Regions from separate parts of the Arthrobacter sp. efr-133-R2A-63 genome, predicted to be linked through region 1. Evidence: riboswitches for the same ligand, from Rfam matches in the RefSeq annotation. Region 1 holds a riboswitch; the other holds the start of a gene.

Region 1 (3,205 bases):
AGCCCACCAGGTTCTTGACCGGTGCCTGGCGGTGGGAGGTGCCGAGGATCGTGGTCGAGGCGGCGGACAGGGCCTCGATCTGCTCCGGGCGGACCTTGGAGGGCCCGGCGCCGAAGCGGCCGTCCTTGGGCAGCAAATCGGCGGGGATAGTGATGCTGTTGTCGCTCACGGGATGCTCCAATGGTGAAGTAGCGGCCTAGATGGGTCGTGGCAGGTGGCAAGCTGCCTCCTTCGACTTCCCAATTCTGCCCGACGCCGCAGGCGGGGGCAGAACCGGAGGTGTCATAGTCCGCCACGTGGAAAGCATTTGTTTGGTCGGCTCCGGATGGGACGGCGGAAGAGCGCTGGACCGGCGTCGTAATTATCCGGAGTAATTCCAAATAAGCTAAGCTTGGAGCTGGCGAAAACACGCAAGATACTGCGCTCGAGGAGCTGAGCTGGATGACGGATCTGATCGATACCACTGAGATGTATCTTCGGACCATTTTGGAGCTTGAAGAAGAGAACATCGTGGCTCTTCGCGCACGCATCGCCGAACGCTTGCGGCACTCCGGCCCAACTGTTTCCCAGACGATCGGTCGGATGGAACGCGACGGCCTGGTGATTGTGTCCAACGACCGGCACCTTGAGCTGACCGAAACGGGCCGGAAACGCGCCACGGAAGTCATGCGCAAGCACCGGCTCGCGGAACGGCTCCTCGCCGATGTCATCGGGCTTGACTGGGCCTACGTCCACGATGAAGCGTGCCGCTGGGAGCACGTCATGAGCGAGCGCGTGGAGCGGCGGCTCTACGAGCTCCTGGACCACCCCACGGAATCGCCCTACGGCAACCCCATTCCGGGACTCGAAGCATTGGGCGGAGCCGCGTCCCACGCGTTTACGGACGGCGTGGTCAACCTCCTTGACGCGATGAACGAATACTCACCTGAAAACCGGGTCACCGTCAGCCGATTGGCCGAACCGATCCAGGTGGAACCGGAACTCCTGGTGCAGCTGGACGAGGGCGGAATCCGTCCCGGTGCCAGGGTTTCCCTGGAACGGGTGGGGGAGTACATCTCAGTCCGCGTGCCCAATATCGACGGCGCCCTGGAGCTGCCGCCGGAGGTTGCCTCGCACGTGTTTGTCACGGTCGCCTAGCCTCTCCGGCAAGGCGAGCGGCAAAGATAACGAAATTATTACCGCGGGGGCTTAATCCCCTATAGTTGGGTACTGGCGCCGATACCAAAGCGTTACCTGATCCGAAGCCGAGTTCTGCCAGTGGATCAGGTGGATTAGTCCATTCACTGGCAGAAGCGGGGGAACCACCATCGGCCGTCGAAAGACGGCCTTGGGGTGAAGTCCGCAGCAGAAGCACACATTGCGCAGGGTCCTCCTCGGAGTAGCCCTGCGCTTCGCGTCCTTCGTGCGGACCGGGTCCACGATCTCTCTGGCCCGAATCCGACAGCTAACTTCGCAGGCTTGCCAGAGAGGAAAACCTTGACCACGCAGAACACCAGGGGCCGCAGGCGCGCGTCCGGTCCTGCTGCTGAGCTGCGGAGCGCAAGCGCCGTCGAGCACCAGCGGCCCCGCGATCCCCATCGCGAACTCCGCCGCCGCAAGGGACCTTTGCGGCAGATGGCCGAGTTCGCCGCAGCGAGCGGAGCGGGGCAGAAGGCCGGCGTGGCCCTTGCGGCTACCGGCCTCATCCTCACGATCGCCATGCCGGGCGCCGGCGCCATGACGGCCACCCCTGAGTTGAACCAGACGGCCCTGGCAGTGGGAACCCAGCCTGAAATCCCGGCCGCGGCAAGCGCCACGATCGATTTCAGCCGCGCTGCGGTTTCCACCACGGCAGATCCGGACAGCAGGCTCAAACAGCTCCTGAGCGCGCAGTCCGTCGGCACCATCACGACGTCGTCCTCCAAGGGCACACTCGGGGCGCCGCTGGATACCCTGATCACGGCCTCGCCGTTCGGTTACCGCGTGAACCCCATCACGGGCGGCCTAGGCGAATTCCACCGGGGCCAGGACTTCGTGGCCCAGTGCGGCACCCAGGTCCATGCCGCTGCGGCGGGCAAGGTGACCTTCGCCGGCTGGCATCCGTATGGCGGCGGGAACCGCATTGTGGTGGACCACGGCAACGGCCTGGAAACCACGTACAACCATTTGTCTTCGTTCAACGTCCACGTGGGCCAGACTGTCAGCCGCGGCGACGTCATCGCGTTGAGCGGCACTACCGGCGCCTCCACCGGCTGCCACCTCCATTTTGAAGTCATGGTCAACGGCGACGTCGTCGACCCCCTGGGCTGGCTGTAGCCAATCCGATGGAAGCCTCTCGCATGCTTGTCACGCTCCGTGACCTGAATGTGACATTCAGCCAAAACTCATGTACCGTCTAAGACGCATCAACTTTTAGAGAGTTGATGCACTCGAGTGGATTGCCTAGCTCTGCCACTGCTCGAGGTTCCGTTCGCAAAACATCGTCTGGCAGAGGCGGGGGACCCACTTTTGGTCATCTTCACGGATGGCCTTGGGGTTAAGTCGCACAACTTCCGAGAGGGAGAAGTGTGGCCGGATGACTCCCATCCGAATCCGACAGCTTACCTCGCGGGCATAGGGAGAGGCCTCTTAACGTGTCTTCACGCTCTACTGTCGCGCGCCACCGTGCCGCGGTCACCAAGACCAACTCGCTTGCCGTTATCGCTAAGACTGTCGGCAGCAACGCCGGTGGCGTAGGCCGTCAGGCAGCGGTTATCGCAGCTGCTTCCGGTCTGGTGCTTACTAGCGGTATCGCAGCCAACGCTGCAGAAACCAACGTCCCCCGCGAGTCCACTTCGACTTCCGCCCTGGAAGTCCAGTCCGTCGCCCAAGCCAGCATTTCGGCCGACTCCTCCGTCGCCATCAAGTACGAGCGCCCGACGGTTTCCACCGAGGCTGCTCCGGTTGTTGCTGCTCCGGTCGCTACCCAGGAAGCTGCTCCTGCTCCGCAGGCTGCAACGGGTGCCGCTACCGGCGTCTCGACGCTTTCCGTGACTGCTGCTGTTTCTCCCGCAACGAAGGTTGCCAGCGGCCAGGGCGCGGCAATTGCTGCCGCAGCTTACGCACAGCTTGGCGTTGCCCAGGACTGCACGGCCCTGGCTTCGAACTCCTTGGCTGCCGTTGGCATCCACTTCCACGGTTGGCCGGCAGACTACCTCTCCCTCGGCCGCACGGTCAGCGCTGCTGA
Region 2 (3,205 bases), on a different contig from region 1:
GCACCACGTCGACGCTGGAATTGGGATCGTCGATCCAGTCAACGGGAACCTCGTGCACGCGGAGTCCGCAGCGTTCGGCGACCACCAGGAGTTCAGTGTCGAAGAACCACGAGTTGTCCATGGTGTGGGGGAGGAGCTGCTGGGCGACATCTGCCCGGATCGCCTTGAAGCCGCACTGCGCATCGCTGAAACGGGCGCCCATGAACGAGTGCAGCATCAGGTTGTAGCTGCGCGAAATGAACTCGCGCTTGGGGCCGCGGACAACCCTTGAGTTCCGCGTCAGGCGCGTGCCGATGGCGAGGTCCGAGTGGCCGGAGATCAGCGGTGCCAGAAGGGGCGCCAGAGCGGCGAGGTCCGTGGACAGATCCACGTCCATGTAAGCGAGAACCGGGGACGGCGATGCAAGCCACACCTTGCGAAGGGCGTTGCCGCGTCCCTTCTCCTCAAGATGGACAACAGCGAGTTCGGGCAGCTCCCTCGCCACGCGTTCAGCGATTTTCAAGGTGCCGTCCGTGCTCGCGTTGTCCGCCACGGTGATGCGGAAGCCGTGCGGGAACGTCTCGCGCAAGTGGCCGTGAAGCCGGCGCAGGCACTCCTCAAGGTCGCGTTCCTCGTTGAAGACCGGGATCGTGACATCGAGCACGGGGATGGCGGTGTGGGTGTCCACGGGCGCGCGTCGCACCGTGCTGCGCTGGAGGGGAGCGTTGGGCTGGAGGGGAGCGTTGGGCTGGAGGGAAAGGCCCGGCGGCACCACCGCGGGGTCCTTCAGGGTACCGGAGGTGGATTCGATGAGCGTCATGTATCCAGAGTGCGGCTGCCGATTATGAGGGCTTTAGGCGGAACCTGTGATATGGCTGTGGATCTCCGACCGGCATGGCGACTCGCATGTGTGGCCACTAGACGCAGAGGTCCGCCCCCGGAAGGGACGGACCTCTGCGTTCTTTGTGCGTAGCTCCTGGCTTAGTACCAGTTGTTCGCGAGGTGGAAGGACCACGCCGCGGACGGCGATCCGTAGCGTTCCTTGATGTAGTTCAGGCCCCAGCGGATCTGCGTCTGGTAGTTGGTCTGCCAATCGGCGCCCTCGGATGCCATTTTCGCGCCCGGCAGCGACTGCCCGATTCCGTAAGCGCCGCTGGAGGCGTTGGTGGCAGTCGTGCGCCAATCCGATTCCTTGTTCCACAAGGTGATCAGTGCGGACATCTCGCCCTGACCCCAACCGTAGGACGGCAGGAGGCTAGCGGCATAGGCCTGGGCGCCGGCGGGATCGTCGAGGGCAACAGGTGCGGCCGGGGCAACAGGTGCGGCCGGGGGTGCCGGCGCGGCGGGGGCTGCAGCCTGGGGCGCGACGGCGGCCGGAGCCGGGGCGGCTGCCCGGCTCGGAACCGGCGTGGCGCTCGGCTTGGCGCTCGCGCTCGCCGACGGCGTGGCGGTGGCGAATGGAGTGGCTGAGTGACTAGCCGCGCGGGAATCCGACGAACGGCTCATGTCCTGGGCATTGATGGCTTGTCCGGCGGCCTGGCTTGCAGCACCGGCACCGAGGAACACGGCGACGACGCCGGCAACAACTGCCATGCGCTGGCCGGTGCCGAGGTTCGAGGCGACTCGCCTCAACGTGGAACGTGACTTGTTTCTCCGGGCAGGTTCGCCGCGGTGGCGCGCAACAGAGCGCGACTGATTCCTGGAATCAGACATGGTGATTGCCTCTCGACGCCTGCGGAGTTAGCTGTCGGATTCGGATGAGGTCATCCGGCCGTGGCCACTGGGAATCGTGGCGGTGCGGCTTCACCCCTAGGGCTGGCTCAACATGAGCGCTTGCCCGGAGACCTGGGTCCCCCGTCTCTGCCTGGACTGTTGGCACCGGGGAGGGGCAGAGCTCGGCGCCTACCCGGCGGCGGCCGGAATAATCCGGCGCACCTATTCGACGGTACAGGAGGATTCGGCTTAAGTCACATTTGGGTAACGGAGATCACGACGCCGGTGCGTCGACTTGCGCTCGCCGCGCACCGGCGTCGTCATTTTGTGGACGGCCTTCAGGCCGTGGCGGTCCTCAGCGCCGGAAGCCGCACCGCAAACTCCGTCCGGCCCGGCCGCGATGCCACTTCGACAGTACCGCCATGCGCCTGAACGATGGATTCCACGATCGACAAGCCGAGCCCGGACGTGCCCTCGGAACCGGAGCGGGCGGCGTCGGCACGGGCAAAGCGCGAGAAAATCCTGCCCTGGAAATCCGGCGGGATGCCCGGCCCGTTATCCGTCACGGTCACCACGGCGCTGCCATCGGCGGAACGCATGACGCCGGTGACCACGGTGGTACCCGCCTCCGTGTGCTTGCGGGCGTTGGAGAGCAGATTTGCCAAGACCTGGTGGAGCTGAGTGGTGTCGCCGCGGACCGTGATGGGCTCATCCGGGAGCTTGAGCTGCCAGATGTGTTCGGGGGCCATGACTTTCTCGTCGCTGACGGTTTCGACCACCAACTGCGTGAGGTCCACATCGGTGAACTCCGGGGCCTTGCCTTCGTCAAGCCGGGCCAGCAGAAGGAGGTCCTCCACGAGGGTGGTCATGCGTTCGGACTGGCTTTGCACCCGGCCCAGTGATTTGCGGCCGTCCTCGGTGAACGTCTCGGTCATGCGCAAGAGCTCTGTGTAGCCGCGGATGGCCGTCAGCGGAGTGCGTAGTTCGTGTGACGCGTCGGCCACGAACTGGCGCACTTTCGTTTCGCTTTGCTGGCGCGCCTCGAGGGCGCTCGAGACGTTGTCCAGCATGAGGTTCAATGCATGGCCCACGCTTCCCACCTCTGTGCCCGGGTGGGCCGCCGACGCCGGAACGCGCACCGCGAGTGCCACCTCACCGGCGTCGAGCGGAAGCTTCGATACCTTCGTGGCGACGTCGGAAAGTTGCTCCAAGGGACGCATGGTACGGCGGATCAGGACGGTTCCGGCCAGCCCGATCAGGATCAGCCCGCCCAAGGACACCAGCACCATGGTCCACACGAGCGAGGCCTCGGTGTCTTCTTTCGAGGCAAGCGGCAGCCCCGTGATGACCACATCGCCATAGGGGGTTTCGGCGGCTACCAGCCGGTAGCCGCCATTGGAGAGGGTGCGATCAACCGGACGGCCATCGGAGGGGAGCGCCAACAGTATTCCGGCATCGCTGGGCGACAACGGAGTACGGGTGGCATCCGAGGAGAGGAACCCGGCATCGCTGC

The links. Region 1 has a riboswitch for cyclic di-AMP ahead of QRN45_RS18885 (M23 family metallopeptidase). Riboswitches for the same ligand answer to the same signal wherever they lie in the genome.
Region 2: linked by a shared signal. The riboswitch ahead of QRN45_RS11470 (aggregation-promoting factor C-terminal-like domain-containing protein) and the one ahead of QRN45_RS18885 (M23 family metallopeptidase) in region 1 are both predicted to bind cyclic di-AMP.

Annotation. Positions count from the first base shown of each region.
Region 1 covers NZ_JARVRG010000036.1:55,500-58,704, reverse strand. Annotated here, with positions in the region: gene serC (phosphoserine transaminase) at 1-169, opposite strand, end outside; gene QRN45_RS18890 (iron-dependent transcriptional repressor DtxR) at 442-1,137, shown strand; cyclic di-AMP (ydaO/yuaA leader) riboswitch at 1,264-1,474, shown strand; gene QRN45_RS18885 (M23 family metallopeptidase) at 1,477-2,295, shown strand; cyclic di-AMP (ydaO/yuaA leader) riboswitch at 2,441-2,607, shown strand; gene QRN45_RS18880 (NlpC/P60 family protein) at 2,613-3,205, shown strand, end outside.
Region 2 covers NZ_JARVRG010000021.1:142,985-146,189, reverse strand. Annotated here, with positions in the region: gene QRN45_RS11475 (glycosyltransferase) at 1-799, opposite strand, end outside; gene QRN45_RS11470 (aggregation-promoting factor C-terminal-like domain-containing protein) at 961-1,692, opposite strand; cyclic di-AMP (ydaO/yuaA leader) riboswitch at 1,695-1,867, opposite strand; gene QRN45_RS11465 (sensor histidine kinase) at 2,031-3,205, opposite strand, start outside.